Regions from separate parts of the Geobacillus sp. CCR genome, predicted to be linked through region 1. Evidence: riboswitches for the same ligand, from Rfam matches in the RefSeq annotation. Region 1 holds a riboswitch; the other holds the start of a gene.
What was found. Region 1 has a riboswitch for thiamine pyrophosphate ahead of thiC (phosphomethylpyrimidine synthase ThiC). Riboswitches for the same ligand answer to the same signal wherever they lie in the genome.
Positions count from the first base shown of each region.

Region 2: linked by a shared signal. The riboswitch ahead of tenA (thiaminase II) and the one ahead of thiC (phosphomethylpyrimidine synthase ThiC) in region 1 are both predicted to bind thiamine pyrophosphate.

Region 1 covers NZ_JBREBQ010000049.1:5,486-11,113, reverse strand. The annotation lists gene ACVBDQ_RS16365 (efflux RND transporter permease subunit) at 1-593, shown strand, start outside; partial or broken gene ACVBDQ_RS16360 (IS982 family transposase) at 856-1,017, opposite strand; gene ACVBDQ_RS16355 (methyl-accepting chemotaxis protein) at 1,257-2,510, shown strand; TPP riboswitch at 2,646-2,759, shown strand; gene thiC (phosphomethylpyrimidine synthase ThiC) at 2,914-4,602, shown strand; gene ACVBDQ_RS16345 (aminotransferase class I/II-fold pyridoxal phosphate-dependent enzyme) at 5,201-5,628, shown strand, end outside.
Region 2 covers NZ_JBREBQ010000037.1:9,883-15,510, reverse strand. The annotation lists gene tenI (thiazole tautomerase TenI) at 1-501, opposite strand, end outside; gene ACVBDQ_RS14940 (energy-coupling factor transporter transmembrane component T family protein) at 518-1,300, opposite strand; gene ACVBDQ_RS14935 (ABC transporter ATP-binding protein) at 1,300-2,751, opposite strand; gene ACVBDQ_RS14930 (ECF transporter S component) at 2,766-3,356, opposite strand; gene tenA (thiaminase II) at 3,380-4,063, opposite strand; TPP riboswitch at 4,170-4,277, opposite strand; gene ACVBDQ_RS14920 (class I SAM-dependent rRNA methyltransferase) at 4,420-5,604, shown strand.

The DNA of each region.
Region 1 (5,628 bases):
ATAAAGAAATCGCGAAATTGCATCTTCCGGAAGAGACGGAAATCGTCTTTGGCGGCGACCGCGAATTGTTAGAATCGGCGTTGGGTGATTTGCTGCTTGCCTTTGCCTTAGCGATTACGTTCGTGTACCTTGTCATGGCGGCGCAATTTGAATCGCTGAAATATCCGTTTGTCATTATGTTCACCGTGCCGCTGATGGCCATCGGTGTCGCGCTTGGCTTAATGGCAACGAAAACGCCAGTTAGCGTTATGGCGATTATCGGCGTCATCGTGCTTGCGGGTATCGTCGTCAACAACGCGATCGTGATTGTTGATTACATTAATCAAATGAAAGAAAAAGGTTTGGCGAGCTACGATGCGATTGTCACATCGGTGAAATTGCGCGTCCGTCCGATTTTGATGACGGCCTTGACAACGATTTTAGGGTTGCTGCCGCTGGCGTTTGGCATTGGCGAAGGAGCGGAAATGAACCAGCCATTGGCCATCACCGTCATCGGCGGCTTAATTAGCAGCACCTTTTTGACATTGTTCGTCATCCCTGTCGTATACAGTTTGTTTGATAAGGAAACGAGAAAAATGAAGCATAGCGGTTAAAGAAAACGATCTCCCAGCCTCGATTGGGAGGTCGTTTTTCACGGAAACGTACAAAGGAATTTCATATTATATGAAGAAAGAATTGTAATACATTTCCGTTTTGCACTCCGCAAAGTGCTACTTGCTTAGAAAAAGCGGAGACATTACTATATAAGTTGAAACTTTGTTTTACATCCAGTAGAACGCCCGCTGCATTCTATCAAAATGACTTGTTATGAAGGAAAACAGAATCGAACAATCGGAAAATCTTTATTGCAACTTATATAGCAATGATCACCGTATCTTCTTGTTTCACCAAATGACGATTGCGACGTTGAAGATAGAATTGAATTTGTGACAGCTGGGCAGAAACAAAAAAGAAAATGACTGCATATTGTTTTTGAATCTTTGCTTGATCTGTAGTAAAATGAAAGTGCTCTTGCATGGGGATTCTCCTTTCGAATGTTGGATAGCACTTTCATTCTACAGGAGATCCACAAGCAAGGGCTATTTTTATGCTTACTCGATTTTATCTAGCACCACGGGTTTTTGATGAACTCCTGTCATATAAAGGATGTCCGGTTGGGCGCTAAAGAAGGAAAACCAATGCACGTTGACGAATATGTCAATGCTACAGCAGCAGACAAAAATTTTTCGACAATAGGAAAAAAGGAGGAGAAAGGGTTGTCGTTAAGCACTTATATCATTCGCACAATGTTCGTTGTCATTCCTGGCACAGCGGCGATCGGCATGGCCACATGCCTGGTCAACGGCATTCGCGGGGCGGCATTTTGGTGGACGCTTGTTGCTACAGTGCTGTTTGGCGCGATGCTCGGCTTCGTTTCGGCAACGCTCAACTATCGACGGTTTGTTGCCCCGATTGCCGTTATTAACGAACATTTAGGCAAGATGACAGGCGGAGATTTGACGGTGCGCATACCGCTTGATCGCGTGCAGCAGCTGCGGCCGATTGCGGCGTCGTTAAACGATATGGCAGACGCTTGGCAAAGTGTGATGGGGCAAATCCAACATCATGCCGAAGAAGTAGCGCAATATTCTCAGCAGCTTGCCGCTGTCGCCGAACAGACGACGAAAGCGACAGAGCAAATTGCGACAACGATGGAAACGCTTGCGGCAAGTGCGGAGGAACAGGCCGATGCTGTCCGCACCACCGCCGCGTCCGTGCATGATATTTCCCAAACATTGAGCGACGTCGCTTGCCATACGAAAGATGTGGCGCACCGCGCCGAGAAAACGTCGGCGAAAGCAGAGGACGGCAAGCAGTCAATCGGACAAATGTCCGAGCAAATGCAGTTCATTTACGATCATGTGCAAACGCTCGGCCAGGTGGTGAAAGGGCTTGGGGAGCGCTCCAACGAGATTGGACAGATTACGGAAGCGATCACCGGCATTGCGTCGCAGACGAATTTGTTGGCGCTCAATGCGGCGATCGAAGCGGCGCGCGCCGGCGAGCAAGGGAAAGGGTTTGCGGTTGTCGCGGACGAAGTGAGGAAGCTCGCAGAACAATCAGCGCGCTCAGCGCAACAAATTTCCGAGCTGATCGGTTACATTCAAGAAGAAACGAAGCGGGCAGTTGCGTCTGCCGAACAGGTGATCGCCGAAGTGGCGAAAGGATTGAACGTTGCGGCGGCATGCGGCCAATCATTTGCCCATATCCGCGAGGAGGTCGGCCAAGTGAGCAAACAAATTGGACAAGTATCGTCCGCCATCGAGCAAATGACGGAGCATGCTCGTCAAGTGAACGACGCACTCCAACAGATGACCAATATTGTCGAACAGTCAGCGTCTGGTGCGGCCAACGTATCGGCAGCGACGCAGGAACAAATGGCTTCCGTCGAGGAAATCGCCTCTTCGTCGACATCGCTCGGTCAGATGGCGGACGAGATGCGGGCAATGCTGAAGAAATTTTCTGTGTGAGTGAGGAAAAGGACGCTTTCTTCGAGAAAGAGGGGCTTTCAAACGACGTGTGGGAGTCAACGTTTGGAATAAAATGGTTTGCATCTTTGCCAATTGCCTGATAAAATAAAAAAAGTCAGTCATCATTGTTATACGCTCATCTGCTAGGGGAGTCCGGGAGCCGGGCTGAGAAAAGAACGCGATGAAGTTCTTTGACCCTTTGAACCTGATCTGGGTCATGCCAGCGTAGGGAAGCAGGCAGCGGGAACAGATGGACGCACAGGCTGTTCATTTGGCCTTTTTGCCTTGATCGGGTTCCGTTCGTTTTGCGGAACCCGTTTTTGCGTAAATATCCCCCGTTTTTGCCTCTCTTTTGCTGGTGCGGCTGCAGGTCTCAACCACCATTTCAAAGGAGGAAAGCCGCATGGAAAACATCCGCTCGTTCATGTCATTTCCAGCCAGCCGCAAGGTGTACATTGAAGGATCGCGCAAGGATGTGCGCGTGCCGATGAGAGAGATCGTGTTGTCGCCGACGAAAACGCCGCAAGGAACGGTGGAAAACGAGCCGGTGCGCGTCTATGACACAACCGGTCCATACACCGATCCTCATTTTGAGCCGGACGTCGAAAAAGGATTGCCGCCTCTTCGCCGCAACTGGATTGTTGAGCGCGGCGATGTCGAAGAAGTGAAGCCATCAGCGACCGCCGGCGTCCGCCCGCTGCCGTTCGTGCGCCGTCCATTGAGGGCAAAGCCCGGAAAAACAGTGACACAAATGCATTACGCCAAACGGGGGATCATTACGCCAGAAATGGAGTTTGTCGCGATTCGTGAACAAATCGATCCAGAAATTGTCCGCCAAGAAGTCGCCGCTGGTCGGGCCATTATTCCGGCCAATATTAACCATCCAGAGAGCGAACCGATGATCATCGGACGTCGTTTCCATGTGAAAATTAATGCCAATATCGGCAACTCGGCTGTTTCTTCATCGATTGAAGACGAAGTGGAAAAATTGCTTTGGGCAGTGCGTTGGGGCGCCGATACGGTCATGGATTTATCGACCGGCAAACACATTCATGAAACGCGCGAGTACATCATCCGCAATTCGCCGGTCCCCGTGGGAACGGTGCCGATTTATCAGGCGCTCGAAAAGGTAGGAGGGGTGCCGGAGAAGCTGACATGGGACGTGTACCGCGAGACGCTCATCGAGCAGGCTGAACAAGGAGTCGACTACATGACGATCCACGCCGGTGTGCGGCTTCATTACATTCCGCTCACCGCCAACCGGACGACCGGAATTGTCTCGCGCGGCGGCTCGATCATCGCCCAATGGTGTTTGGCCCACCATGAAGAAAACTTTTTGTATACGCATTTTGAAGAAATCTGCGAGATTTTGAAACAATACGATGTCGCGATCTCCCTTGGCGACGGCTTGCGCCCCGGCTCCATCGCCGATGCGAACGATGAGGCGCAGTTTGCGGAACTCAAGACGCTCGGCGAGCTGACGAAAATCGCCTGGAAGCATGATGTGCAGGTGATGATCGAAGGGCCGGGGCACATTCCGATGCATAAAATTCGCGAAAATGTCGAGCGGGAACAGGAAATTTGTCATGGAGCGCCGTTTTATACGTTAGGGCCGCTTGTCACCGACATCGCGCCCGGGTATGACCATATTACGTCAGCGATTGGCGCCGCCATCATTGGCGCTTATGGAACGGCGATGCTTTGTTACGTAACGCCCAAAGAACATTTAGGGTTGCCGAATAAAGAGGACGTACGCGCCGGGGTCGTGGCCTATAAAATCGCCGCCCATGCGGCTGATCTGGCAAAAGGGCATCCAGCCGCTCAGCAGCGTGACGACGCGCTCTCGAAAGCGCGCTTTGAATTTCGTTGGAACGATCAGTTCAATTTATCCCTCGATCCGGAACGGGCCCGCGAGTATCATGATGAAACATTGCCGGCTGAGGCGGCGAAAACGGCCCATTTTTGTTCGATGTGCGGGCCGAAATTTTGTTCCATGAACATTTCACATGAACTGCAACGGAAAATCAAAGAGGAGGGGATGAAAGAAAAAGCGCAACAATTTATTCGGCAAGGGTCGTCGCTGTATCAATGACAAGAAGCGGGCTGCGATGCTCGGCATGGTGGAGAGGATATGGAAGTTCGATCAACGGAAAAAGCATGAGCTGGAAAACGCTCGGTGCTGATCGAAGCAGCGGAGGGGGGCGAACGTTCACCGCCCCTCTTGTTTGTTGTGCAAATTGGTGCGGTTCCTTATTATTTTAAAAATATATAATTTTTAAAAAATATATTTACAAATCGTTTCGGATTGATTATGATAATGGCATAAGGTGCAAATTTCTAGTCATAGAATGATCATGCGGGGAAAACTGCGCAGTCTATCGCGGCGCCTTCGCCGGCGCTTCGCTTCCATAGACAGCGGCCAGTTGCGTCATCGAACCGTGGATGATGCCGGCCGCTTCTTTTTATGGCGAAAGGGCCGGGTTTCAGAAGGTTGATCGCGTTTTTCTAGCAGCTTAGTGAAAAAATAACCCCTTCTCCTGCATCGACCGCTTTTCGAGAAAAAAGATTTTGATGATGTCTTGATGTGAGAAAGCCATTGGTATGATAGGCTGCTTCTTGAACGTGAGACGGGCATGAGGGTGATGGGCGTGCGCATAAACTGAAACGAAGGGCTATGAGGAGGGATGGGATTGAACACATTTTCCGATATTGTGCAGACGATGCCGCCATATTTGTTCTCCCGATTTCAGAAGAAAAAAGAAGAATTGCTAAAGCTCGGGGTCGATGTCATTGATTTAGGGATCGGCGCCCCCGATTTGCCGCCCCCTTCCTTTGTCATCGAAGAGTTGAAAGAAGCGCTCGATGCGCCAGAACACTATACGTATTCGCCGTATGGCGGCTGCAGGGAGTATCGGGAAGCGGTCGCGCGTTTTTATGAACGGGAATATGGCGTCAAGCTCGATCCGGAGACCGAGGTGTTGGCGTTAATCGGCTCGAAAGAAGGAATCGTCCATTTGCTGCAAGCCGTTCTCAATCCCGGCGAGCTCGCCTTAGTGCCTGATCCGGGCTATCCCGTCTATCGGACGGCCGTCCATTTTGCCCGCGGCCAGAGCCTATC
Region 2 (5,628 bases), on a different contig from region 1:
CAGCACCCGACGAGCGTTGCCGGCGTGAATGCCGCCAATGGCGATGACTGGAATGGACACGGCGGCCGCGATTTCCGCAAGCGAGTCCAGACCGCGCGGCGGCAAACCGGGCTTGCTGTCCGTCGGAAAAATATGGCCATACAAACAAAAGTGAGCGCCATCCTGTTCGGCCTGTTTCGCCTCCTCCGACCCGTGCACCGAGCAACCAACCGTCAAGTCCGGAAACGAGCGGCGGACGGCGCGCACCGGCAGGCTGTGATAAGCAAGCTGCACACCTTTGACACCGTAGACAGCGGCGACATCAACCCGGTCATTGACGATGATTTTTTGCAGCGGCACCCCGACGCGAAGCAGTGCCGCGACAAACGCCGCCACTTCACGCGCCGTCTTCCCTTTTTCGCGAATATGAATCAGGTCGGCATACGGATGGGTGTGCGCACAAATCGCGGCAAATTCGTCAACCGTCTGACGCCCGGTGGAAACGAAATGGAGAACCCCCATCGCCATCCCTTTCTTTCTACCGTACATCGCTTATAGAAATATACGGATAATGAACACCGACATAGTAGGCGGCGAACATCAAAGCGGCAAACAAGGCGACAAGCCAAATATCATATTTGCCGAACCCGATTTCATAATAAAACGTGCGCCGCCCGCTGCCGGAAAATTGTTTCGCTTCCATCGCCACGGCGATGCGCTGGGCGCGGCGGATGCTTTGCGACAACAGCGGAATGGCGTAGCGCTTCACTTTGCTGAGGACGCCCTTATTCGGCACGCCGCGCACTGTTAACGCATAGCGGATCGCCTGAAACTCTTCAAGCATAATCGGCAATAGGCGAACGGCCGCCAAAAAACTGTACGCATACTTTGGCTTCAGTCTCAACTGCTGCATGAGCGAATAAAACAACGGAACCGGCCGGGTCGTCAGCGAAAAAATCAATCCGAGAAGCCCAAGCGCCAAAGCGCGAAACCCGATGTGCACCCCGCGCCAAAAACTTTCCGCTGTAACATGGATGAGCCCCCAGCGAACCCATGTCGTCGTTCCCTCGCCAAACATCATCATCGATGAAGCCGTCGAAACAAACACGAGGAAAAACGGCAAAAACAGCCAAAACAACACATTCGCCGGATAGCCGGTGCCAAAGCAAAACAAAACGAAGAGAGCGAGCGAAACGTTAATCAGCACGTTCGGGTTATGAATGAACAAGACAGCGAAAAAGAGCACGACAAGCACAATGAGCTTCAAACTCGGGTTCGTCTCATGAAGCCATGTCTCGCGGCAGCGAACCTCCCATTTCATCACCCTGCCCCACCTTCCGCCAACACCGGCTCTCGGATGTCAAGCCGTTCGTCCCGAACGAGCGCCCCATCTTCAATCACCCACTGTCTCGTCGCAAAGCGGCGGACGATTTGTTCGTCATGTGTAACCATCATGATCGCCGCCCCTTGTTCACGGTATGCTTCAAGCATTTCGAGCAACGCGAACGTATTTTTTGCATCTTGCCCAAATGTCGGCTCATCAAGCAAAAAGAGGCGCTGGCCGGCGACGATCGAAGCGGCGACGCTCAACCGCCGCTTTTGTCCGACCGACAGTTGGTACGGGTGCTGGTCTTGCTGCTCAACAAGGTCAAATTCACGCAACAGACGGTCGACGATTCCCTCAATTTCCTCTTTCGGCCGCCCCTCAAGCCGAAGCGAGTAGGCGAGCTCTTCGCGAACGGAATGGGCGACAAATTGCCATTCCGGATTTTGGAAAACAAACGCAATATGGCGGTAAAGCGGGTGTTGCCGCTTGATGTCGGCGCCTAGCAGCATATACTCTCCGTCCGTGCGGATGAGTTGCATAAGCGCGTGCAGCAACGTGCTTTTACCGGCGCCGTTTTTTCCGGTGACGGCAATCCATTCGCCGGCGTGCACCGTTGCTTCAGGAACATAGATTTTCGCCTCCCGGCCGCGGAACCCGCGAAAACGGGCGAGGCGAAGAAGCTCCTCGCCTCGATGGCGATTTCGCCGCCTTGCCGTCCGGTCATAGTCATCCCAGACGCCTGGATACCAAATCCCTTCAGCGGCAATGACGTCTTTATAGTCGGAAAACACCGCCTTCGCCTCGCCGTCGGCGATGATGCGCCCATCGCGGCCGAACAAGACAATGCGATCCACAAAGTCGAGCACATGGTCAATTTTATGCTCGACGATGATGACCGTTTTGCCGCGGCCCACCTGCTTCACCGTTTGCCATACCGCCTTCGTCCCTTCTTCATCAAGCAGCGCCGTCGGCTCATCCAAAAACAAGACATCCGGCTCAAGCGCCAGCACCGAAGCAAGAGCCAATCGCTGCTTCATTCCACCGGAAAGCGTATGAATATCCGTATGCGGAGCGATCTCCAAACCGACTTGGTTCAGCAGGGCACGGATGCGGACGGGCATCTCGTGGCGCGGCACGCTTCGATTTTCGAGGGCAAAAGCGATTTCCTCGTCCGCATACGGCATGCAAAATTGAGCATCAGGATCTTGGAAAACATAGCCCCACCGTTCCGGCCGCTTAAGGCGCTCCGCTTTCATCGGCACATCGATCGAGCGGGGAATGATGCCAGCCATCACTTGCAATAATGTCGACTTGCCGCATCCGGACGGACCAAGGAGGAGCACTTTCTCCCCCTCGGCAATCGAAAGCGACAAGTCGCGAAACAGCAGCCCGTCGCTCCCGGGAAATTTCAGGCGCAGCCGATCAATCGCAATTGCTTGTTTCATCGCCATTCGCCGCCTTACCGGTTCAATGCATCGTAATCGTCTTTCGAGGCCGGCCGCCACATTTGCGTCACTCCGGTTTTTTCGAGCGCTTTCGCCAATGAAACAGCAAGCACGCCGGAGATGAGGATGGCGCCGATAAAACGCGCCAGCAAAAAGAGCGCCATATTCCATGGGGCGAGCGCCTCAATATAGCCTTTGTAAAAGTCCATGATGAGCGAGCCAATCGTCGCCCCGACCGCGCCGAGCGATACAACGAACGTATCAAAGCGCCGATAGCGGAAGGCGGCAAAGACGAGCTCGGCCAACAGCCCTTGAACGACCCCGTAAATGAGCACTTCAAGCCCCCATTGCGATCCCATGATCAGCTCGCCGGACGAAGCCGCAATCTCCGCGAGCAACGCCACCCCTGGCTTGCGAATGAGCAAATAAGCGAGCGAGGAGGCGATAAACCACATGCCGTAAATGAATTGATCGAGATGAAACCCTACTGCTCCCACCGCGCTATATAGCGGTCCCCATAATTTGTAAATAACGCCAAACACAATCGCAATGACGATCGTCGTTAAAATATCCACCAATCTTAACCCTTTTGTCTTCACTTCCATCCTGTTCTCCTCCTTGTCTCACGTCAACGGCTCGCCGCCAATTCAGCCGACGGCCACTGCTCAAGCCGATACGCCATCTCCCAAAACTCGTACTCATATTCGCTGCTGATGAGGAAATGCCGCTTCATCCGATGGCGATCCTCTTCGGTGACCTCGTCAGCGATGTCGTCAAGCCGCGCGATTTGCTCTTCCACAAGCGAGCGGAACCAGTCCGAACTGTAGGTGCCGATCCATTTTTCATAAATCGGATCGTTCGGGCGGCACGTTTTCAAGCGCTCGCCAATTTCGTAATACAGCCAGTAGCACGGCAAAATGGCGGCGATAACATCACCGAGATGCCCTTCGTACGCCGCGCGGTACATGTGCGACGTATAGGCGTACGCCGTCGGCGCCGGAATGAACGCCGCCCTTTCCTCTTCTGTAATGCCCAAGAGCTCGGCGAACGTTTCATGCAGAGACAGCTCGGCTTCGCACGTGCTTTGTGCATGGTGCGCCAACCGGGCTGTCGTCGCCAAATCCGGCGATTTCGCCGCCCCGATCGCCTGCACGCGGGCAAAATGGCGCAAATAATAGGCATCTTGCATCACGTAATAGCGAAACTTCTCGCGCGCAAGCGTCCCTTGGCCAAGCTCCTGAACAAACGGATGGCGGAAACTCGCCTGCCAGATCGGATCGGCCGCTTGGCGCAATTGTTTGGCAAATGACATTCGTTTTCCCCCTTTTTGGCAAAATAAAAACGCCGCTTCCTTTGCCGATTGGCGTAAAGAAAGCGGCGTGGGCATGCGACGTTGGCAAGGCAAAGCCTAGCCTTGCTGTGCTGCTCCTCCACTTCCCTACGCTGGCATTACCCAGATCAGGTGCTAAGGGTCTCAAAGGCACACTTTGATCTCAGCCTTTCTAAAGGCCCCCCTAGTGGATGATGGTGCAATTTTCAGTTTTCTTTACACTTAATCATACCATGGCACGAACGATTGTCAATCTTTTTTTCTCCGACGTTGCGCTATGCGTTGCAATCCGCTATGATGGAAACGCAGCAATTGACGACGGAATGGGAGTGGAAACGATGGCGAAGGTCATCCTGAAAAGAGAACGGAAAAAACGGCTTGAGCAAGGGCATCCATGGATTTTTCAAAGTGAAGTTGACCGCATCGAAGGCGATGCTGCGCCGGGCGACTTCGTTGACGTTTACAATCATCAAGGGTATTGGCTGGCGAAAGGATATATCAACCCCGCTTCGCAAATCATCGTCCGCGTCTTGACGCAAAACCCAAACGATGAACTCGATGAGCGCTTTTTCATCGACCGCATCCGTCAGGCGTGGGCGTACCGTGAACGGATGATTCCCGGCGTTCGCTCCTGCCGCGCCGTCTATGGCGAAGCCGACTTTTTGCCCGGATTGATCGTCGACAAATATGAAGATGTGCTTGTTGTGCAAATTTTGGCGCTCGGCATGGAAAGGCGGAAAGACTGGATTTTGCGCGGCTTGCTTGACGTGTTTGCCCCAAGGGCCATTTATTTGCGCAACGATGTGTCCGTTCGGGAGCTTGAGGGTCTCAAACAAGAAAAAGGCTTTTGGTACGGGGAAGCGGAAACGGAAATCGAAATCGAGGAAAACGGCGTGAAATACATCGTCGATATTGAAAACGGACAAAAAACAGGCTTTTTCTTCGACCAACGGCAAAACCGCGCCGCTCTTCGTCCGCTCATCGGTCCGGAGACAACCGTGCTCGACTGCTTCACCCATACCGGCTCGTTTATGCTAAACGCTTGTCTGTATGGGGCAAAACATGCTACTGCCGTCGATATTTCCGAACATGCCATCGAAACGGCGAAACGGAACGCCGCGTTAAACGGATTCACGAACGTTGAATTTGTCGTCGCCAACGCCTTCGACTATTTGCGCGAATCAGTGCGCGCCGGCAAACAGTGGGATGTCGTCATCATCGACCCGCCGGCATTCGCGAAATCGGCCCATGCCGTCCCGAAGGCGCTGCGCGGCTATAAAGACATTAACTTAAACGGATTGAAGCTTGTCAAAGACGGCGGCTTTTTCGTCACATCAAGCTGCTCGTACCACGTCCGCCCGCACCTATTTCAAGAAATGATCGCTGATGCGGCATTTGACGCAAAAAAAGTGCTGCGCCAAGTATATTGGAACGGCGCCGGCTACGACCACCCGAAACTCCTTGCCGCGGAAGAAGGCGACTACTTAAAATTCGCCATTTACGAAGTGCATTCCCGGCGGTGACGAGCCGCCCTCAAAGGCCGTTTC